DNA from 2 places in the Bacillus tuaregi genome. Region 1 is predicted to be linked to the other one. Evidence: a T-box and tRNA genes for the amino acid it is inferred to sense, from the RefSeq annotation. Region 1 holds a T-box; the other holds one or more tRNA genes.
What was found. A T-box is a leader RNA that pairs with one kind of tRNA and senses whether it is charged. The one in region 1 lies ahead of tyrS (tyrosine--tRNA ligase), so its partner is inferred to be a tRNA-Tyr.
Positions count from the first base shown of each region.

Region 2: it encodes a tRNA-Tyr, which carries the amino acid that the T-box ahead of tyrS (tyrosine--tRNA ligase) is inferred to sense. The anticodon was not compared.

Region 1 is NZ_LT629731.1:980,829-992,871, forward strand. Features, by position in the region: gene BQ5321_RS07035 (GNAT family N-acetyltransferase) at 1-523, opposite strand, end outside; gene acsA (acetate--CoA ligase) at 816-2,534, shown strand; gene BQ5321_RS07045 (transglycosylase domain-containing protein) at 2,584-5,433, opposite strand; T-box leader at 5,577-5,813, shown strand; gene tyrS (tyrosine--tRNA ligase) at 5,860-7,119, shown strand; gene rpsD (30S ribosomal protein S4) at 7,185-7,787, opposite strand; gene BQ5321_RS07060 (sensor domain-containing diguanylate cyclase) at 8,162-10,036, shown strand; gene refZ (forespore capture DNA-binding protein RefZ) at 10,316-11,035, shown strand; gene hisJ (histidinol-phosphatase HisJ) at 11,021-11,821, opposite strand.
Region 2 is NZ_LT629731.1:3,563,305-3,575,347, forward strand. Features, by position in the region: gene BQ5321_RS19540 (glycosyltransferase family 4 protein) at 1-12, shown strand, start outside; gene BQ5321_RS19545 (HipA family kinase) at 9-797, shown strand; gene BQ5321_RS19550 (Na/Pi cotransporter family protein) at 906-2,540, shown strand; gene galU (UTP--glucose-1-phosphate uridylyltransferase GalU) at 2,696-3,595, shown strand; gene BQ5321_RS19560 (UDP-glucose dehydrogenase family protein) at 3,597-4,919, shown strand; gene ahpF (alkyl hydroperoxide reductase subunit F) at 5,219-6,748, shown strand; gene helD (RNA polymerase recycling motor HelD) at 7,054-9,378, shown strand; tRNA gene BQ5321_RS19575 (tRNA-Leu) at 9,756-9,837, opposite strand; tRNA gene BQ5321_RS19580 (tRNA-Cys) at 9,861-9,934, opposite strand; tRNA gene BQ5321_RS19585 (tRNA-Gly) at 9,944-10,018, opposite strand; tRNA gene BQ5321_RS19590 (tRNA-Gln) at 10,024-10,098, opposite strand; tRNA gene BQ5321_RS19595 (tRNA-His) at 10,112-10,187, opposite strand; tRNA gene BQ5321_RS19600 (tRNA-Trp) at 10,200-10,270, opposite strand; tRNA gene BQ5321_RS19605 (tRNA-Tyr) at 10,307-10,390, opposite strand; tRNA gene BQ5321_RS19610 (tRNA-Phe) at 10,398-10,473, opposite strand; tRNA gene BQ5321_RS19615 (tRNA-Asp) at 10,489-10,565, opposite strand; tRNA gene BQ5321_RS19620 (tRNA-Met) at 10,569-10,642, opposite strand; tRNA gene BQ5321_RS19625 (tRNA-Val) at 10,777-10,852, opposite strand; tRNA gene BQ5321_RS19630 (tRNA-Glu) at 10,973-11,047, opposite strand; tRNA gene BQ5321_RS19635 (tRNA-Ser) at 11,057-11,149, opposite strand; tRNA gene BQ5321_RS19640 (tRNA-Asn) at 11,153-11,227, opposite strand; rRNA gene rrf (5S ribosomal RNA) at 11,238-11,353, opposite strand; rRNA gene BQ5321_RS19650 (23S ribosomal RNA) at 11,510-12,043, opposite strand, start outside.

The DNA.
Region 1 (12,043 bases):
TTTCAGGGTCATCTGTGGCGTACCATTCCAGATTTCCAACGTTCATCATTTTCCCCATAATATTACGGTATTCCCAAACATTTAGCCCTGTCCCTTTTAAATCCCAATGCCAATAATATTCAGTTGTAAAAATAATATAGTCCTCCATAGCATCATCCATCATGGAGACGGTTAACAATGCTTCGCCAACCCCAAGACTACGATAATGGGAGCTCACTTCAATTGCCCCTAATTCAATCAGGTTTTCCATTTTTATTTCTGACCAGCGCTCAAGTGGATCAGGGTACAGGAAGGTCACATAGCCGACAATGGTTTTTTCTAATCTTGCAATGATAATTCTTCCTTCTGGTAAACTAGCAATCTCAATGACTGCTTCATGCTGTTTGTTAGGAGGGCGAAAGGCAACAAGACCGGTATCGAATTCAAGTTCTGACAATTGCTCTGGAGACATCGGTCCTTCAACAATTAAAGTGCCAACAGGGGTTGTTAATTCTTTTGAATAGTAAGTTTTTTTATGTTCCATAAATTTTTATTCACCGCCATAAATATTCTTTACCCCTTAATACTCTTCAATAAAAATCGGTGGATAAATCTTTATAAGCTGGGATTAAAAGGAATTAAGGATGTACTAACACCATTATACAATATTTTTAACTAATAAATGTTACCTTAGTCTATTTACATAATTAATTATTTTTGAACATAATAGATAAATATATTTAAAAATTTTTTTAATAAATAATATTTTAAAAATTGAGAAAATTTTAAATTTGTTATATAATAGATTTGAAATTACAAAAAGGAGGAAAAGATAGATGAAATTGGAAGTTTTGCCATCTCTAAAAGGGGACTATAATCTTACTAGTTATGAGGAAGTGTATAATAGTTTTGATTGGCAGGAAACAGAGAAGATGTTTTCTTGGTATGAGACTGGAAAAGTAAATATTGCTTATGAAGCAATCGACAAGCATGCAGAAAGTGTCAGAAAAAACAAGATAGCCTTATATTATCATGAAGGATTAAGAAAAGAGAAATATACGTTTAAGGAAATGAAGGAGCTTTCCAATAAGGCTGGTAATGTTTTCAAACAGTATGCACAAGTTGAAAAGGGAGACCGTGTTTTCATTTTCATGCCAAGATCTCCAGAGTTATATTTCGCTGTTTTAGGAGCGATTAAGCTTGGTGCGATTGTTGGTCCATTATTTGAAGCATTCATGGAAGGTGCTGTACGTGACCGTCTAGAAGACAGTGATGCAAAAGTGATTGTGACTACAAAGGAACTTTTAGCGCGTATACCTGTTGAAGAATTGCCATCATTAAAACATATTTTTGTTGTCGGTGACGATGTAGAAGAAAATGGTCAAATTATCGACTTCAATAAAAAATTGAACGAAGCAAGCACACAGCTTGATATTCAATGGGTTGACCGTACAGATGGGATGCTATTGCATTATACGTCTGGTTCGACTGGAAAACCTAAAGGTGTCTTACATATTCATAATGCAATGATTCAACAATATCAAACAGCTAAATGGGTTCTTGATTTAAAAGAAGAGGATGTATATTGGTGCACGGCTGATCCAGGCTGGGTAACAGGAACAGCCTATGGAATTTTTGGACCGTGGCTGACAGGTACGTCAAATTTAATTGTCGGCGGTCGCTTCAATCCTGAAACATGGTATAAAATGCTTGAGGATTATGGTGTAACCGTTTGGTACAGTGCCCCAACTGCATTCCGTATGTTAATGGGTGCTGGTGATGAAGTGGTTAAGAGATTTGATCTTTCGAATTTAAGACATATTTTAAGTGTTGGTGAGCCATTAAATCCAGAGGTTGTCCGCTGGGGAATGAAGGTATTTGGTTTAAGAATTCACGATACTTGGTGGATGACTGAAACCGGTGCACAGGTCATTTGTAACTATCCTTGCATGGAAGTGAAGCCTGGTTCAATGGGTAAGCCAATTCCAGGTGTAGAAGCAGCCATTGTTGATGATCAAGGAAATGTTCTACCACCTAATCGTATGGGTAACCTAGCGATTAAAAAAGGCTGGCCATCCATGATGTATACGATTTGGAATAACCAAGAAAAGTATGATTCTTACTTTATGCCTGGTGACTGGTATGTATCTGGAGATTCGGCATATATGGATGAAGATGGTTACTTCTGGTTCCAAGGCCGTGTTGATGATGTTATTATGACTGCTGGTGAGCGTGTTGGACCGTTTGAGGTTGAAAGTAAGCTTCTAGAGCATCCAGCGATTGCTGAAGCCGGAGTAATCGGTAAGCCGGATCCTGTCCGTGGAGAAATCATTAAGGCATTTGTTGCCCTTTTAGATGGATATGAGCCATCAGAGGAGCTTATCGAAGATATTCGTCAATTTGTAAAAACAGGACTTGCAGCGCATGCAGCGCCGAGAGAAATCGAGTTCCGTGATAAATTGCCGAAGACAAGAAGTGGTAAGATTATGCGCCGTGTGTTAAAAGCATGGGAGCTAAATTTACCAACAGGTGACCTTTCTACAATGGAAGATTAATGAGACATGAAAAAGCGGGTATCCCATTTATTGGGATACCCGCTTTTAGCTATTGAACAGGAGGTGTTTCAGTACCTTGTTCCCCTGTTTCAGGTTCATTAGGTGGAGTAGCTGGCGGCTGGGTTTCTGTATTCGTTCCATCATCAGGAGCTTCAGAATCAACCGGTGTTGCTGGTGGCTGGCCAACGGTAACTGAGTTAGATGGTGCCGATTCATTTCCGGCGATATCTACGGCAGTGACATAATAGGTACCAGTTCCTGCCTGGAATGAGTAGGAACCATCTACTTGAATCGTCCCAACTCTACTTCCACCATTATAGACCCTATAGCCAACGATATCGTATTCTGAGCTGCCTCCCCATGTAATGGTATTTCCTGAAACGGCAATACCTGGTGCAGAAGGAGGACTTCCGTTATCCTGGAGGCTGGAACTTGGAACAATTGCATTTGCCAAGCCGTTGCTGTACGATGCCAATTGATTTGCTGAAATTCCGAGCATTTTTTGAATCGCAGCAGAGTCTAGGATAACGCCTGTTTGGACAAATTCTGCAGGTGTTGAATCAAGGGCTAAATATTTTTTGCCACCAATTGTAACAAATTTTCCACTATCAAAGCTATGGTCCGATTTAGTAGGAACAAACTTAGCATTGAAGAGATCGGTGCGGACAAGTCCGGCATTTGCACATGCCTCAGTTGCTAAGCCGCCTGATACCGCACAGAAGGTTCTTGTTACAATTCCCTCCGGCATTGGTTGTCTTTCGCTAGGGTCTACCAATTCTGGAGCAATGTCATAGGCTGCATTCATTAAATCTGCCCAAAGATAAATATTTCTTACACCATATGAAAGTCCTTTATAGCTTAGCTCTAATGGTTTTGGTTCATCGTAACCATTCCAAACTCCAAATGAGACATTTGGATTTGTTGCAACAAACCATGAATCCTTGTAATCCTGACCTGTACCTGTTTTCCCTGCCCAGTCAGAGCTGAATTTTAAGCGCCCGTTTAAGGATGTGGCTGTCCCACCGCTAATAACATCTCTTAACAGATCATAGGTTAAATAGGCGGTTTGAGGACTGAAAACCGGTACCGGATTTACTTCATGCTGAAAGATAATATTTCCTTCTTTATCCGTAATTTTTTCAATCATATAAGCATCGATAAATTGACCGCTGTTGGCAAAGGTGCCATAAGCGTTCGTATTTTCTTCAACAGAGACGCCGTTTGTCAGTCCGCCAAGGGCAGCTGAACGGTTCACATAGTCACCCTCTGTTAAAGAGGTAAAGCCCATTTTTTCGAGGTATTGAGCCGGTTTCGTATCAATAATATCCACATATGCTTTAACTGCAGGGATATTGTAGGATCTAGTTAACGCTTCCCTGGCTGTTACAAGCCCATGAGTCCCACCGCCGTAGTTGGTAGGCCAAGGTCTGCTTGACCCAGGATTTAATCTTAATGGCACGTCAGGTAGGATGCTACCTGGAGAAATGGTTCCCTGTTCAAAAGCAGGTGCATAGACAAGCAAGGGCTTCATCGTGGAACCATTCGACCGTTTTGCGCTCGTTGCATGGTTGATCTGCTCACGATGATAATCACGTCCGCCGACAAAACTGATGATTCTACCTGTTTTGTTCTCTATCAAGATGGCTCCAGTTTCTACTGGGTCACTAACCGTCTTTACTTCGCCTGTCTCAGGATCAGTATACGTTTTAGATTTATCGCTTCCATAGTATTGGAAGTTATTTACAACCTCTGTAAATCGGTCATAAATATCCTTATTTATTGTGCTGTGAATTTCATAGCCATTTTGACGGATGTCCCTATCAGCTAGGGCAAGGTATTTTTCTTTTAAGACGGCGTCACCATCCAGCTTGTCCTTCGTGATACCGTCTTTTTCTGCCAACACATATGACATGACTTCCGTAGCCCGTTTTTCAATTTCGAATGTCACCCATGGATATTGCTCGACTGGATTTTCATGAATCGTAATAAAATCCTTGGTAATATCGTAGGCGAGGGCCTCTTCATATTGCTGCTTTGAGATTTTTCCGTCCGTATACATTCTGTTTAAGACGGTTTTCATTCGCGAAATCCCAGGATTAAGATTTTGTTTAATTTCACCGCCGTTCGTATACGGTGTATATCCAAAAGGACTTTGTGGCAAACCAGCGATAAACGCAGCCTGTGGCAGGTTCAAGTCACTTACATCCTTGCCGAATATTCCCTTTGCCGCCGATTGTACACCGGCAATATTTCTCCCCGATGAATTACGTCCAAAAGTCGATACATTTAAATAGGCTTCAAGTATTTCCTCCTTTGAAAAGAACTTTTCGAGCCGGAGTGCCAGTAGTATCTCCTTTGCTTTTCGTTCAAATGAGACTTCATTTGTTAAGATTTGATTTTTAATAAGCTGCTGGGTAAGTGTACTGCCTCCTGTCTGGACAGAAGAATTGGTGACCTCTTGAAAGATTGCTCGCAGGATTGCTTTAGGAACAACCCCACCATGCTCGTAGAAATATTCATCCTCTGTTGCTACAACCGCGTTAATCAAATCCTGTGATACATCCTTTAGCTTCACTTCCTCCCGTTCGAGGTCAGTGTAGAGCTTACCAAGGTAGACATCATTAGCGAAATATAGTTTAGAGGTTTCTTCATAGTTATAGATATTTTTTTTCATGTTATCATAGGAGCGTATGGGTTCATTTTTTACCAGCGATGCAAAATAACCTGCTCCTAGACCGCCTGCAAAAAAGACTCCAAGTACAACTACAATCATAAAAATAAGGGCAAGATTCCATAATACTTGGTAGGTAATGCGGGCTTTCTTGATTGTTTGTTTATCCTTCAACAGATTGATAAACCTCTTAAATTTACTGCTATATTTCGATTTTTCAATTTTCATTCATTGATCCCCTCCAAAATCACCCTTCATTATAGCATAAACAAGAGGGGGAAACCGAAAAGATTGTTGCTATTTGCGGAATTTTACCGATATCATTTGACATTATTTGCTGACTATGGTAAAAATGCAATATTACTATCTAAAAACAAGCAAAGATGGGAATCTAGTAGTGCCTCTATCCCTGCCTAAGAGAGCCAGCGGCTGCTGTAAGCTGGTGCATATAGAAGGAATGAATTACCTCCCTGAGCTTTCACTATGAATTGGTAGCGAATAATCCATGCTGCTTTAGTATTAGTGAACGGTTAATCCGTTACCTTATTGAGTGGGAGACTATAATCTCCAATTTGGGTGGTACCGCGCATAATGCTTGCGTCCCTGCATGTTTGCAGGGGCGTTTTTATTTTTTTATTAGGAGGAAACATCGAAATGACTTTACTTGAAGATTTACAATGGAGAGGTATTATTTACCAGCAAACAGATGAAGAAGGTATTAAAGATACATTAGAAAAGGAGAGTATTTCCTTATATTGCGGTGTAGATCCGACAGCAGACAGTATGCATATCGGTCACTTATTACCATTTTTAACGTTAAGGCGATTCCAACAGCACGGACATCGTCCAATTGTTTTAGTGGGCGGAGCCACAGGGATGATCGGTGACCCAAGTGGAAAAAGTGAAGAGCGTAAACTGCAAACAACGGAAGTGATCCAGCATAATGTGGAATGCATCCAGAAACAATTGAGTCACATTTTTGATTTTGAGGGCGAACAGGGCGCCATTATGGTCAATAACTATGACTGGGCTGGCTCCATGGACATCGTGACATTCCTGCGTGATTACGGCAAGCATGTTGGGGTGAATTACATGCTGGCAAAGGACACGATTGCTAATCGCCTGGATACAGGAATTTCATTCACCGAATTTACATATACCATTTTACAGGCAATGGATTTCTTACACCTGTATGAAAAGCATGATTGTAAGATGCAGGTTGGCGGCAGTGACCAATGGGGAAATATCACTACAGGTTTGGAATTAATTCGAAAAATGGCACCTGAAGGCTCAAAGGCATTTGGCTTAACGATTCCGCTTGTGACTAAAGCAGATGGAACTAAATTTGGTAAAACGGAAAGCGGAGCAGTTTGGCTGGACCCTGAAAAAACATCTCCGTATGAGTTCTACCAATTCTGGATCAATACAGCTGATGCGGATGTCATCAAATATTTGAAGTTTTTCACTTTCTTATCGAAGGAAGAAATCGAAGCGCTGGAAGCATCTGTTCAAGCAGAGCCTCATTTACGTAAAGCGCAAAAAGCGTTAGCAGAAGAGATGACAAGATTAATTCATGGTCAGGAATCACTTGATCAGGCAATGAAAATTACTGAGGCGTTGTTTAAAGGTGAAATTCAAAACCTAACAGCAGCGGAAATTAAACAAGGCTTTAAAGATGTTCCATCCTATGAGCATACAACAGGTGAAGACATCAACATTGTTGATTTATTAATCGCTGCAAAAATTGCACCATCCAAAAGACAGGCACGAGAAGATGTGACAAATGGGGCTATATCTATTAATGGAGAACGCGTAACCGAAACAGATTATCTTGTGACTGCAAAAGACCGGATTGAAGGGCAGTTCACAGTCGTTCGCCGTGGTAAAAAGAAATACTACTTAATAAAATATTAATCCAACATGTTGCCTGACAACATAATAAAAAACCTTGCCAAATGGCAAGGTTTTTTAACGTATCATTAACGAGAGTAGAACTCAACGATGAATGCTTCGTTAATTTCAGCTGGTAATTCAGAACGCTCTGGTAAACGTGTGAAAGTACCTTCTAATTTGTCAGCATCAAAAGTTAAGAAATCAGGGACAAAGTTGTTCACTTCGATTGCTTCTTTGATGATGTCAAGGTTACGTGATTTTTCACGAACACCAATTGTTTGGCCTGGTTGTAGGCGGTAAGAAGGAATATCAACGCGCTTTCCATCTACTAGAATATGACCGTGGTTAACTAGCTGACGAGCTTGACGGCGAGTACGAGCTAAACCTAAACGGTAAACAATATTATCTAAGCGAGATTCTAAAAGAACCATAAAGTTTTCACCGTGGATACCAGCGATTTTTCCGGCTTTATCAAAAAGATTGCGGAATTGACGCTCGTTTACACCATACATATGGCGAAGCTTTTGCTTTTCTTGTAATTGTAAACCATATTCAGATAGTTTTTTACGTTGGTTTGGACCATGTTGTCCAGGAGCGTAAGGACGCTTTTCTAATTCTTTACCAGTGCCGCTTAAGGAAATACCTAAACGACGAGACAGTTTCCAGCTTGGACCTGTATAACGAGCCATGAATGACTCCTCCTCTATGTTTTTATTTTTGGTAAAATAAAAACAGATGTGAGACCTTCCTTGGACATTTTGTTTTCATGTACCTTCGCCCTAGCAGCAGAGGGTTACTCAATACACCATCGAATGCATTTGAGGAACAAAATGATGCCAAAAAACTATTCACATATGCTGCAATATTTTACACAAAGAGTATTATATAATTATTGTGGATTGAATGTCAAGTGCGGATCATAATAGCTTTCGCCTTTATATAAAGAAAATGATAGACATTCATAGTATGTTTGGTAAATTTATCTATGTACATGTATAATATATCATAAGAAATATGTACGGCTAGTTATAAGAATCAGGATAAAAATTAGGTGAGGTTTACTATGGAATTGCTCGAGGAACGTATCATTCTGAATTTAAAAAGTCGTTTTTTTGATATGATCTCTACAGATTACCATCAATTGCGATATGATTCTATATTGGAAGAAATGCTTATGACAATTAAACAGTTGATGCAGGCTGAAGAGGTAACGCTTTTTCATTTTGATGAAAAAAACGAACAGCTGGTTGTGGAGGCTTCCACCCATTCAGAAAGGAAACGAAACCTCGCTGCAGTTCATTTTACCTCGGAAATTCATCAAGCATTAGAAATGCATCAAAAAGTCTACCGAAGACCTTTCAATTTTGAGGCCTTTGACCAATATGATTTATTGATTCCTGTTAGAAATAATGGTACTATCCAAAGCTATCTCGTCTTGAAGGAAGAAGGCATGTTTTGTTCAAAATTAACTGAGAAAGTTCTTGAAAAGTTAAGTATTGAATGTGGGCTGTTTCTGCAAAAGGCTCAAAAGCTTGCCAAGCTCATTGTTGAGGAAAAACGATACAGACAGCTGTTTCGTGTTACTGAAAAAGTGCATTCTACTATGAATATGAAGTCGGTGCTAGGTGAAATTATCGACTCATTAAAGAAAGTCTATCCATCCTTTTCCTATCTTCTGTTTCTCTCACAGGATCATAAAGGCTACGATGGCTTACCCATTAAAGAATTTAATTATACAAATAATAACATAGCGATTATGCAGTCCTATGTGACTGGAACCATTCAATTTGAAGTGTCTGTCACCGAGCGACAAGCAATCTTATACGCACCGTTAAAAGGAAAACAAGGTGTCTATGGAGTCCTGCAGGTAACATCACCTAATACGCTTGTTTTTCCAAAAAATGAAGTTGAATTTATTACTCTTCTAGCAAATACTGCTGGAGGAGCTATTGAGAATGCTCAGCTGTATGAACAGTCTAAGCGCTTAATTTCAGATTTACAACTGATTAATGAAACGAGTCATCATCTAAATTCAAATCTTCGTCTGACTGAAACCATGGCTTACATGGCAGATCAAATTGTGAAATCTCTTAAGGCTGAAGAAGTTGGGTTTATCCAATTTAATGCCGAAGGTTCACAAAGACATATTCAACAAGGTAGTACTCGTTTCTTTTTTACAAAAGATGCCAAATCCTATATTGATTATTTCTATGAAAAAATACAATCAGAGCAAGATTCTTTATTTATCGGTGATTTAAAGCTGCCGAACGAAATGAAGCATGTGACGCTCTATAAGTCGGCAATGGCTGTACCGATGAGTCAATCTAACGTCTTAAATGGATTTGTCCTTGTTCTTCATCGAGATTCGTATGCTTTTTCATTTGATACATATAAGCTGTTTCTCTCTCTTATACATCATTCAACATTAGCGTTCACTAATACGCTTTTAAGAGAAAAGCTAGAAAGATTAGTGGTCACTGATCATTTAACAAAGCTGTATTCGCGTAAGTATTTGGATGAGCAGATTCATCAGTCAATGCAGTTTGATGAGGGAGCCGTCTTCATTTTAATTGATATTGATAATTTTAAAGTGGTGAATGATACGTATGGTCATCAAGTGGGAGATGAAGTAATTATTCAAGTGTCCAATGTGATTCATGATAATATACGTGGTACGGATATCGGAGCCCGCTGGGGTGGTGAGGAACTGGCTGTCTACCTCCCAAGAGTTCCACTTGAGACAGGCGTGAAAATTGCCGAGCGTTTAGTCCGAAAGGTAAGGGAATCAACCGATCCATCGGTCACGATTTCCTGCGGTGTGACCTGCTGGAAAAAGGAGGATGGGGATGATTATCGAAATCTATTTAAACGTGCCGATAATGCCCTCTACATGGCCAAGAAAACAGGTAAAAATAAAGTAGTGACCGAGCCCTGCTAACATCATTTAATAGAAAAAGAAGTATCCTTAAAACAACTCCTTATTAGCGGAGTTGTTTTTTTATGACTACCTATTGTGTAAATTCTACAGAATAAGACCCATCAATCTGCTAAACAAAGCGAATGAGCATGAATACTCATAACATTTGTCGAGTTGTTTTAAAAGGATTGCAGCACAGAAAGGCGAATTTTGTATAGATAGAAAAGTTTCGCCCTTTTCCACTTGTAGAAGTGGAGGACTTCTGTTATATGAAGTTAAATCAATAATAGTGAGGGATTTATGATGAAAAAGAACTCGAAAGAGGAAATCATCCAAGCTGCTATTTTCTTATTTAATACGAAAGGATTTCAAGGAACAACGGTCAGAGATATTGCTGGTAAAGCTAAAGTGAATGTGGCGAATATATCCTATTATTTTCAAAATAAGAATGGTCTTTTAGAATATTGTTTTACTGATTATTATGAGAATTATTTAAGTGAGTTTGAAAAGGGGATGTCTGTCCTTGAGTCAGATGCCTATGTTTGTATGCAGAAGGTTATTGAAAATATACTTCATTTCCAAAGTGAAAATTTACATTTAACAAGGTTTATTCTCCGAGAGCTATCCTTGGATACACAGGTGGTTCGTGAAATGATGTCAACTTATTTGACGAAAGAGCGCTATCTGTTTTCAAAAATACTGGAGCATGGCATGTCACGGAAGGAATTTAAAAAAGTGGATATTCATTTTTTTATTATTCAATTAAAAGGCTTACTGTCGATGCCGTTTTTAAATAGCCATTATATCTCGGAAGTACTGCATATTCTGCCTCACGAAAGCTATTTTGCTGATAAATATTATCTTGAGGTTAAGAAATGGCTGGAAGGTATCCTGATTCCTTCTCAAGTGAAGAGAAACTATCATGTAGCGCCGCCTACGGTGAATCATGTTCCAATCCGAAGGACGAACAAAGTCCATGCAGGCGGCGCTGGTCTTCGCTATATATTAGAACGACACTAACAGTTGTTCGCTTCCTTGTCCCAGTTCCTTTACTTGATGGGCATCAGACCCATACACAAGTGGAATCTGTAGTTTCATTGCTTCTTCAATTACCCAATTAGGAGGATAGGGTTCTCGGCATAATGGCTTTGCTGTACCTGCCCCGTTATAATCAAGTTCATAACCTGCCTTTTTTATTTCTTGTAATAATGGGGAAATTGCCGTTTTCTCATTTCCATGAAAGGGAAAGCGGTTTTGGAATTTATGCACAAGGGTAATATGGCCGATTCTTTTTGGTTTATAGGGTCCTAAATCGGCTTCTACAGATAATCGCACAGTATTGTAGTACCTTTGGTAGATTTTTTCGACAGAGCCATAGACTGCAATCATTTTCTCAAAGTTCTGTGGACTGTAATCTAAGCAATCATATCTTTCTTCTTGTTTGATAAAATGAACAGATAAAATGGCATCATCTAACTTCGGTCCTAGCTTATTAAGTGCCTCTCGCGTTTCTTCTTCGAAACCCTCGATAAAATCAATTTCAAGACCGCAATTAATTTTGATTTTCCCTATATATAGCTGTTTAACACGTTCGACTTCTTCAACGTAATGTTCCCAATCTTCCCACGACATAGCGCTGTCCTGTGTAGGTGTTGTATCAATAAACCCCTCAGGGAGTGGTGCATGCTCTGTAAAAGAAATTTCTGTATATCCTAAAGAAAGGGCTCTTTCTATATATTTCTCTATGCTGTCTTTTGACCCATGCGGACAAAATGGAGTATGTATATGACCGTCTTTTTTTACCATGTGAATCCCCCAAATTCTATTTTAATAAGAGTTTAATTATTTAAAAAATTTGTACTTTTGTGATAATATAAATAATGTTTTTTGAAAGAGATAAAAAGTCATTAATATTACGTCGAAAAAAGTCATGTAAATAATTCTACAAAAAATTAAATTTTAATAGTCAAAAATCGTCGTTTACATGGTATCATAAAAACATTGAAAAGAACATGCACAGAGCCTCAC
Region 2 (12,043 bases), 2.6 Mb from region 1:
AATGAGTCATGATAGAACCAATCGCCTATCAAAAAAAACTAGAAGGAAAGTCAAATGCTCATTTAATTTCATTTAATGACGGAAAAGATTATGTAGTGAAGTATTTTCAACCTGGATTTGAAAAAACACTCCCTAATGAGTGGGTATCCTATTGTCTAGCACGTTATCTTGGTTTACCCATTCCATTTGCCCGAATCATAGATATCCCGCAAAGCTATTCTTCACAAATCCCTGAGCTTGCCGCAATAAATAGCATCCCATATCAATTTGCACTTACCTATATTCCAGATTGTTTAGACGGTCACCAGGTTCTCGATATCCCGAAAATAATCAATTCAGATGAACTCGCAAGTATAATCGTATTTGATTATTGGCTCTATAACAGCGACAGGACTCGTAAAAATATTCTGTTACAAAAGGCACAGGGAAATATCCTTCGACTATGGGCAATCGACCATGCTGAGGTCTTCGGAACCTATAATTGGCAGATGGACGAGATTGAAAACCTCCCAGTAGGCTTAATAAAAAGTGCCACACATCAAATCATAGCCGATTTTATTCAGGATGAGAAAGAATTCTTCGAGCAAGTAGATATTATCCAAAAGATACCGATTTTTTTAATTGAAGAAATTGTATCTATGATTCCAGATGAATGGGGAGTAACAAAAGAGGAGAAAAAAGCAATGGTCAATGCATTGCTCATGCGCCGTAAAAAAGTACTACCTGACCTCATTCAAAAATTCATTAATACAATATATCGACCGTTACATGATAGTAAAAAACCAAAAACAGTTTAATTCAGATTATTTCGTTAGTAAACACAGAGGGTTTTCAATGGTTACTCCCGTTAGAAGACCCTCAAAAAACATACGCAGCATAAATTGATTCAGTTAGGAGTTGGCGAAGTGGAGCTAAATTTACAACAAATGCTTTTTGAATTTTTTGGGGGCCTAGGGATATTCCTATTAGGAATCAAATCAATGGGAGATGGCCTGCAAAATTCAGCAGGAGACAAATTAAAGAGGATTCTTGATAAATATACTACAAATCCTTTAATGGGAGTTCTAGCAGGTATTTTTGTAACCGTTCTTTTGCAAACCAGTTCAGGTACAACAGTTATTACCGTTGGTCTTGTGAGTGCCGGCTTTATGACACTTCGACAGGCAATTGGTGTCATCATGGGTGCTAATATTGGAACAACTGTCACAGCTTTTATTATTGGTATTGATATTGGAGACTACGCTCTTCCTATTATTGCATTTGGTGCTATATTTTTATTTTTCTTTAAAGGGAAAAAAAAATTAACGTATCTCGGACAAATTATCTTTGGATTTGGCGCTCTCTTCTATGGATTAGAACTAATGAGTGATGGAATGAAACCACTTAGAGCATTAGAAGCCTTCCATGAACTAACCTTAAACTTTAGTACAACTCCATTACTTGGAACCCTCGCAGGTACTATGTTCACTGTCCTTGTTCAAAGTTCCAGCGCAACCATTGGAATTCTTCAGAGCATGTATGCTGAATCCTTACTAAATCTAGATGCAGCCTTGCCTATCTTATTCGGGGATAACATCGGCACCACAATCACAGCGGTTCTGGCCTCTATTGGTACTTCTATTACGGCCAAAAGAGCAGCTGCCACCCATGTTTTATTTAACTTATTTGGTACAACCCTCTTTCTCCTTCTATTAGTTCCATTCACAGCACTTATACATTCCCTTCAATCCCTGCTCAATTTAAATCCAGAAATGACACTTGCCTTTGCACATGGCATCTTTAATATAACAAACACGGTTATTCTCCTCCCTTTTGTCTCCGTACTGGCTATCATCGTTACGAAGTTGATTCCTGGAAAAGATACGGCTTGGAGCTTCCAGCCAAAGCATCTAAATCCAGTATTTATTGAGCAATCCCCAACCATCGCTCTTGGACAAGCAAAGGAAGAAGTGCTGCACATGGGTAATATGGCTTTAGTGGGACTAGAGGAAACAAAGGAATTTATTGATACAAAGCATTTAAAGCATGCTACGAGCATGTATCAACTGGAAACAGTCATTAATCATCTCGATCAAACGATTACAGAGTATCTCATACAACTCTCCTCTTCCTCATTATCAATAAAAAAGTCGGAAGAGCATGGTATCCTTCTAGATACCGTTCGAAATATTGAAAGAATCGGTGACCACTGTGAAAATATGATTGAATTAATTGAATTTCAATTAATTCATAAAGTTACCATGTCTGATACTGCAAAAGAAGATCTAGATGACATGTATGACATCACCATTTCTATTGTAAAAGACGCCCTAGCAGCCTTAAAGCATAATGACAAAGATACTGCGAGAAGGGTTATTGAAAAAGAAATGATGATTGATGCCATGGAGCAGCAATATCGCAAGCAGCATATTCATCGTTTAACGGAGGGGACCTGCTCTCCGAAATCAGGAGTTATTTTCATCGATTTAATTCACAATCTGGAACGGATTGCAGACCATGCTGTTAATATTGCAGATACAGTACTTGATAAACGTCATTAATTCAAAACAGGGCCAAATCGGCCCTGTTTTATCTTTTACTTTAATTCTTCCCCATTGATCCTTAATCTGAAATAAAGATTGATAGGCTACTAACGTGACCGGTACTTGTCTGTGAGCATATAAAGAAATAAGAAAGTCAGAAATGGAGGCAGCTTATGAAAATTAGAAAAGCAATTATACCTGCAGCTGGTCTTGGCACACGTTTCCTACCGGCCACAAAGGCTCAACCTAAAGAAATGCTGCCGATTGTTGATAAGCCAACGATTCAATATATTGTCGAGGAGGCAGTGGCTTCAGGAATAGAAGAAATTGTTATCATCATCGGCAGAGGAAAAAGGTCCATCGAGGATCATTTCGATAAATCCTATGAACTGGAGGATGCATTACTTAAGAAGAACCAGCTTACTAGATTAGACGAGGTACAAAAAATATCAAACCTGGCCAATATTTATTATGTTCGTCAAAAAGAAGCAAAGGGACTCGGGCACGCGATTTTATGTGCGAAAAGCTTTATTGGCGATGAGCCCTTTGCCGTGCTGCTTGGTGATGATATTGTCAAATCAGAAACCCCATGCTTAAAACAGATGATTAACGTATTTGAATACTGTAACAGTTCAGTTATAGCAGTCCAATCCGTACCAGAAAACCAGGTTCATAAATACGGCATTATAAAACCTAAAGGAACAAATATTGAACCTAACCTGTTCTATATTGATTCTTTAATAGAAAAACCCCGCAAGGAAGCTGCACCCTCCCATTATGCTATTATGGGAAGATATGTATTAAGGCCTGAAATCTTTGATATTCTATCCAAGCTTCCAATCGGATATAACAATGAACTCCAGCTTACTGATGCTATTAATGAGCTAAATAAACAGCAAGCAGTATTGGCTTATAATTTTGAAGGGTCCCGCTATGATGTCGGTGACAAAATCGGATTTATTAAAGCCACACTAGATTTTGCCTTGCAGCGCGAGGACATTAAAGAAGAAGTGCTTTCCTATTTAAACGCGATTACCCAGAAAGAGATTACGTTAAAGGAAGAGACGAATTAATATGAAAATAGCTGTATTAGGTACTGGTTACGTCGGACTGTCAACTGGCGTTTGTTTGTCGGAAATTGGTCATTCTGTGTGTTGTATCGATGTGGATGAAGCAAAAATTAATCGGCTTCGCCAAGGTCTCTCCCCGATATATGAACCTGGACTGGAAGATCTTCTTGTAAAAAATACCGCTCTAGGAAGACTGCATTTTACAACCTCCCATAAGGAAGCTATAGAAACTGCAGACATCATTATCATTGCCGTCGGAACTCCCCAGGGGGATGATGGTGCCGCAGACCTTTCCTATCTTGTTCAAGCCGCAAAGGATCTATCAGCCCACATGAAGCCAAATACCATTGTCGTCATCAAAAGTACGGTTCCTGTAGGTACGAATGATTATGTAAAATGTATCATCGAGGAACATACGAATACACCGTTTAAAATGGTCTCAAACCCTGAATTTTTAAGACAGGGCTCAGCAGTCAAGGATACAATGAAGGCCGACCGGATTGTCATTGGCTCTCAGGACAAGGAAGCTGCCCTGAAAATACAGGAAATGTATCGTCCATTAGGAGTTCCGATACTACTAACCAATGTGCGAAGTGCCGAAATGATTAAGTATGCCTCCAATGCTTTTTTAGCAACGAAAATCAGCTTTATAAATGAAATCTCCAATCTTTGTGAAGCGGTCGGGGCAAATATTATTGATGTGGCAGACGGCATGGGCCGGGATAATCGAATCGGTGCAGCCTTTCTTCAGGCCGGAATTGGCTATGGCGGCTCCTGCTTTCCAAAGGATGTCAAAGCTCTTCTGCATACCGCCGACTCATACGGTATCTCCTTCGATTTATTAAAAAATACGATTAGCATAAACGAGTCACAAAAAATACTACTTTATCAAAAGGCCTGTAAAGTGCTCGGTTCATTAAAAAATAAAAAAATCGCCCTGCTTGGCCTGTCGTTCAAGCCTGAAACAGATGATATGCGGGAGGCACCCTCAATCAACATCGCTCACCTTTTGCGTGGGGCAGAAGCTCAAGTTGTCGCCTATGACCCAGTCGCAACGGAAAATGCCAAAAAGGTCTTAGGGAATACGATTGAATATGCCAGTTCAATAGAAGAAGCAATCGATAATGCTGATGCCTTATTTCTTGTTACCGAATGGCAGAAGTTTAAGCAGTTAGATTTGGTAAAAGTTACCCAACAAATGAAGCAACCACTTATTTTTGATGGCCGAAATTGCTTTTCTGAGGAAAAAGTTAGAGCCTGTCCAAGGATAGAATATTATCCGATTGGAAAGCCGGCAATTATTACTGGCAAGGATGAAATCAATTAGAAAAAGGGGTGAAGTGAGCAAGATTCGGTAGACTATTATCCTAATAGGCTTCCGAATTTTCTTTTTTACCTCCCCCTCATTCGCTTAAAGTTACCTTATTTTATCCATTAATACTAAATAAACTTGACAAAAACACTATATTTTATAATAATTATTTTAAATAAATAATCATTATAAATAGATATAATATTTAATATGTTATTAATTTACCACACTCCGCTTAGGCATTCTTGTCCGCAAAATAGTATAATGGTGTTATCTCTTGACAATAATCTCACTGAAAATAGGAGGATACTATGATGATATTAGACGCTGAAATCAAATCGCAATTATCACAATACTTACAGCTAATGGAAGGCGAAGTACATATTAAAGTAAGCTCTGGCACGGATCAAGTATCAAAGGATATGACTGCACTTGCAGAGGAATTAGCAGCCATGTCTTCCAACATAAAAGTAGCGCAAACAGAGTTAGAAAGAACTCCTAGCTTTAGTATCAATCGTCCCGGTGAAGACACAGGAATTACTTTTGCCGGAATCCCGCTTGGGCACGAATTCACATCATTGGTGCTGGCGTTACTACAGGTCAGCGGAAGAGCTCCAAAAGCGGATCAGAAAATCATCGACCAAATTAAAAATATTAAAGACGAATATCGGTTTGAAACCTATGCCAGCCTGAGCTGCCACAACTGCCCAGATGTTGTTCAAGCGCTAAATGTTATGAGTCTTTTAAACCCTAACATCACACATACGATGGTTGATGGTGCTGTTTTTAAAGAAGAGGTCGAAGCGAAAGATATTATGGCCGTTCCGACCGTGTACTTAAATGGCGAGTTCTTTAACAGCGGCCGTATGTCACTTGAAGAGATTCTGATGAATTTAGGCAGTGGTCCAGACGCTTCCGAATTTGCTGATAAAGACCCTTATGATGTCCTGATTGTCGGCGGCGGCCCTGCAGGTGCAAGTGCTGCCATTTACTCCGCACGTAAAGGCATTCGCACTGGTATTGTTGCAGACCGTTTTGGCGGACAGGTATTAGACACAGTCGGGATTGAAAACTTAATTACAGTCAACTATACAGAGGGGCCAAAGCTTGCGGCTACCTTAGAAGAACATGTGAAGCAATATGATGTTGACATTATGAACCTACAACGGGCAAAGCACCTAGAAAGGAAGACAGATTTTATCGAGGTTGAATTAGAGAACGGTGCTGTTCTTAAAAGTAAAACCGTTATCCTGTCAACTGGCGCCCGCTGGCGTAATGCTGACGTGCCTGGAGAAAAGGAGTTCAGAAATAAAGGGATTGCCTATTGTGCCCACTGCGATGGTCCCCTCTTTGCCGGCAAACATGTTGTTGTCATTGGTGGCGGAAATTCAGGTGTAGAAGCAGCTATTGATTTAGCAGGCATTGTTAAGCATGTAACACTACTCGCTCGCTCTGAAGTAAAAGCCGATCCGGTTCTGTGCGATCGCGTGCGTAGCCTTTCGAACGTAACGATTATCGAACAAGCGCAAGTCATGGAAATTAACGGTACAGACAAAGTTAATGGTGTAACCTACAAGGATCGCCAAACTGGAGAAGAACACCATATCGAATTACAGGGGGTATTCGTTCAAATCGGTACAATTCCTAATACTGAATGGCTCCAAGACACCGTCGATCTAAATCGTGTTGGCGAGGTTATCATTGATAAGAGCGGATCGACAAATATACCAGGTGTGTTTGCGGCTGGCGATTGTACAGATAGTAAATTTAAACAAATCATCATCTCAATGGGATCAGGTGCAACAGCTGCCCTAGGGGCATTTGAATACTTAATTAGAAATTAATCACCATTTTAAGCCAATCTTCCTTCATTAATGGAAGACTGGCTTTTTTTGTTCTATAATTCTCCAAAATAATAAACCTGCCCCAAATTGATTTGAGGGCAGGTTTATTTAAACTTAATAAAGTTATTTTACGGAAATAACATAGAATTTATTTATAGCAGATTGAAAAAAATGCGATTATGTGATAAATTTATATAGATATGTATCGATTAATTATTTTTAGTATATTATCCCTACTTTAATTATAATTCAAAATCGATACTGAAGTCAACCCTTTTATCAATATTTTTTAAGGAGTGTATGATATGAATCCAGAGCAACAGCAGGAGCAAAGACTAAACTTAGTCATGGACACCCTAATGGAGGAAATACATCAATTGGAAGATGAAACGACCAGGCGCAGAAACGAAGTGGTTCAAATCCGCAGGCACTTTTGGGATGAGGTTAAGGTGAATACTGATTCTTTCGATGATTACCTTGAAACTATTATCGGCTTGCGGCAAGAGGCTCAAGCTCTGTCTGTCAGCCAAAGTACTCATCGACATGCAACTAAACGTTTAGCCACGCTGCGACGAATGCAGGAGGTTCCTTATTTTGGCCGGATTGATTTTATCGAAGAAGGAAATACAACACAGGAACAAATCTATATTGGCATCTCCTCACTTACTGATAAGAGCGGGGAAGACTTTCTAATTTACGATTGGAGAGCTCCAGTCTCGAGTGTTTACTACGATTATCAGCCCGGACCAGCTAAATACGAAACTCCCGGTGGCACCATCCAGGGCATTTTAGAGAAAAAGTGGCAATACTTAATACGCAACGGCGTTCTTCATTCTATGTTTGATACGAGTCTTACGATTGGGGACGAAATATTACAACAGGTACTTGGTAATGGTACCGATAAACAAATGCATAATATTGTAGCGACCATTCAACAGGAGCAAAACCTGATCATCCGTCATGACCGCGGCAGACTACTAATTGTTCATGGGGCAGCAGGTAGTGGAAAAACATCAGCCGCGCTACAGCGAATTGCTTATTTACTTTACAAATATCGAGACCGTTTAAATGCTGATCAAATTATTCTTTTTTCACCTAATACCATGTTTAGTCATTACGTGGCCAATGTACTGCCAGAGCTGGGTGAGGAAAATATGCAGCAGGTCACCTTTCAGGAATACCTGGATCATCATCTCGGTAAAGAGTTTCACGTTGAAAATCCCTTCGAGCAATTGGAATATGTATTAACGGAGGCCGATTCTCCTTCGTACAGGTCAAGGCTTGCAGGTATCCGTTACAAAGCATCTACCCGCTTTTTCGAAACGATTCAAACCTATAGACAGTCACTCGAGTTATCGGGAATGCTATTTAAGGATATAAACTTTAAAGGGAAACCAATTGTTTCAGCACAGCAAATAGCCGAAAGATTTTATCATCACGACCCTTCACTCCGCTTCCATAATAGGCTGGAAAAGCTAAGAGAATGGCTGATTAAAAAAATAACTGATGTCCAAAAGATGGAACGAAAAAAATCTTGGGTTCGAGAGGAAATCGAACTTCTTAGCAGCGAGGATTACCATAAAGCCCATAGATACTTAGCGAAAAAACGAGGCTTTAAACAAGAAAATATCTCTGACTATGAGATGGAGCCAGAAGCACTTGCCCAATTAATTGTACATCAAAAATTAAAGCCTTTGAAAAAACGAATTCGAGCGTTTCAGTTCATCGACTTTAAGGGCTTGTACAAACAGCTATTTACTGAGTTCCTGAGAATCGAAGGTGAAAAACCTGAGGAATGGGAGCCTATATGTCAAGGTACGTTGAAAATGCTAGATGATGACATACTATGTTATGAGGATGCTACGCCATTTTTACTTTTAAAAGAGCTGATTCAAGGCTTTCAGACGAACAGCGCCATTAAACACATCGTTGTGGATGAGGCTCAGGATTATTCCCCCTTTCAATTTGAGTTTTTGAAGCGTTTATTTCCTGCAGCAAGGATGACCGTGCTCGGCGACTTTAATCAGGCGATTTTTGCCCATGCTAGCGAAAGAGTTGATTTTCACACATTAACTAGCCTTTACGGAGCAGATGAAACGGAGTTAATTAATATAACTCGGAGTTATCGCTCGACCAAACCAATCATTGAATTTACACGAAGACTCGTGCCCAATGGAAAAGGAATAACTCCATTTGAACGTGACGGAGAACGGCCCAAACTGACACAAGTAAATGATAAAAAAGAACTGCACAACTGCATTGCCTCAAAGGTCACAGAATTACGTAACCTTGGATTTAATAGCATTGCGATTATCTGTAAGTCTGCAGAGGAAAGTTTTCAAGCCTATAATGCTTTAACTAGCATTGATGAACTTAAGCTCCTAAAGAGCAGTTCGATTGAGTATGAGCAAGGAGTTGTTGTTGTACCGTCTTATTTATCCAAGGGAATTGAATTTGATGCAGTCATAATCTATGATGCCTCAACACTTGTATACGGTAATGAAGACTTGCTTAGAGTTTTCTACACAGCCTGTACTAGAGCGATGCATTATTTGCAGTTATTCAGTGTTGGCGAACCATGTCAATTTTTGCATAATGGATTGCAGGAGGGCTTTATTGAGGTGACCTGATGACGGCAGGTAAACTTGCTATTGCGAAAGTGTAATAAAAAACTGGAAAACGAGCAATGATATCATTGCTCGTTTTTTTCACTGAATCGCTGTCTTCCACCCATAAGCAAATATACTATAATCAAATTCGCCCGTCGAGTTTGCGTCCGGATTACCTGAGCTCGCTCGATAAACTACCTTAAAAAAATCGCAAGACTCGCCGGAGGCTTAACTTCATTCAGCTGGGGTTTGAACCCCACTGAATCGAAGTACAATGTGCATTCATCCCCCACTTCTAGAAGTGGAGGAATCCTCCTGAATGAAGTTAAACAAAAAAACTCACAATTAATGATTTAATCAATAATTGTGAGTTTTATATTCTCTAACAAATCTCTAGATACCGGTGGTCGGGGTCGAACCGACACTCCAGAAGGAACACGATTTTGAGTCGTGCGCGTCTGCCAATTCCGCCACACCGGCAAAATATTTAATAATAAAAAATATGGAGGCGGCAACCGGATTCGAACCGGTGGTAAAGGTTTTGCAGACCTCTGCCTTACCACTTGGCTATGCCGCCTTAATAAAATGGAGCGGAAGACGGGATTCGAACCCGCGACCCCCACCTTGGCAAGGTGGTGTTCTACCACTGAACTACTTCCGCGAAAATGGCTGGGCTAGCAGGATTCGAACCTACGAATGACGGAGTCAAAGTCCGTTGCCTTACCGCTTGGCTATAGCCCAGTTGTATAAATAATGGGGCGGCTGATGGGAATCGAACCCACGAATGTCGGAACCACAATCCGATGCGTTAACCACTTCGCCACAGCCGCCATTGTGATTAACAGGGGTAGTAGGAATTGAACCCACACCAAAGGTTTTGGAGACCTTCGTTCTACCTTTAAACTATACCCCTAAATTGATAGTTATTTTCACTACCGTGAAAAAACAATGGTGGAGGGGGACGGATTCGAACCGCCGAACCCAAGGGAGCGGATTTACAGTCCGCCGCGTTTAGCCACTTCGCTACCCCTCCGGATAAATGGTGGCTCAGGACGGAATCGAACCGCCGACACATGGATTTTCAGTCCATTGCTCTACCGACTGAGCTACTGAGCCTTAATAAAGTAAAAATGGCGGTCCGGACGGGACTCGAACCCGCGACCTCCTGCGTGACAGGCAGGCATTCTAACCAACTGAACTACCGGACCAAATTGCGGGGACAGGATTTGAACCTGCGACCTTCGGGTTATGAGCCCGACGAGCTACCGAACTGCTCCACCCCGCGATAATAGTAAATAAGTTGTTAGTTATTAGTTTTTAGTTGTTAGGGTGTAAGTTTTTCAACAAAGTAAACTATTTATTGCTTCATTGAATTTTCCGGAATTCTAACTACTAATCACTAAATACTATCCACTAAAATGGTGGAGGATGACGGGCTCGAACCGCCGACCCTCTGCTTGTAAGGCAGATGCTCTCCCAGCTGAGCTAATCCTCCAGGTTAGACAAAGTTGTTAGTTGGTTAGTGAATAGTTAGATAGGAAAACGAATCTTATAAAAACAATATGATTCTAACCTTTCTTTTCTAATTACTAACAGCTAACTACTATCTTCATAATGGTGACCCCTACGGGATTCGAACCCGTGTTACCGCCGTGAAAGGGCGGTGTCTTAACCGCTTGACCAAGGGGCCACATAATAATGGCGGAGAGCAAGGGATTTGAACCCTTGAGACAGGTTTTGCCCGCCTACACGATTTCCAATCGTGCTCCTTCGGCCACTCGGACAGCTCTCCTAATGGCTCCGCAGGTAGGATTCGAACCTACGACCGATCGGTTAACAGCCGATAGCTCTACCACTGAGCTACTGCGGAATAATATTATGCTTGGCGACGTCCTACTCTCACAGGGGTAAAACCCCAACTACCATTGGCGCTGAGAAGCTTAACTTCCGTGTTCGGGATGGGAACGGGTGTGACCTTCTCGCAATTGTCACCAAACTATGAGACATATATTATTATAATGTCTTTTTAGAATTTTTCAAGGGATTTCACAAAAATTGTTCCCTCAAAACTAGATAATGCTGAAGAAAAAGGACGAGTAATAAACAATGTGTTGTCCAGCTGCGGCGCCAAAGAGCACCTACGCTTTTCAATTTGGTTAAGTCCTCGACCGATTAGTATTTGTCAGCTCCACGTGTCACCACGCTTCCACCCCAAACCTATCAACCTGATCATCTTTCAGGGGTCTTACTAGCTTAACGCTATGGGAAATCTCATCTCGAGGGGGGCTTCATGCTTAGATGCTTTCAGCACTTATCCCTTCCGCACATAGCTACCCAGCGATGCTCTTGGCAGAACAACTGGTACACCAGCGGTGCGTCCATCCCGGTCCTCTCGTACTAAGGACAGCTCCTCTCAAATTTCCTACGCCCACGACGGATAGGGACCGAACTGTCTCACGACGTTCTGAACCCAGCTCGCGTACCGCTTTAATGGGCGAACAGCCCAACCCTTGGGACCGACTACAGCCCCAGGATGCGATGAGCCGACATCGAGGTGCCAAACCTCCCCGTCGATGTGGACTCTTGGGGGAGATAAGCCTGTTATCCCCGGGGTAGCTTTTATCCGTTGAGCGATGGCCCTTCCATGCGGAACCACCGGATCACTAAGCCCGACTTTCGTCCCTGC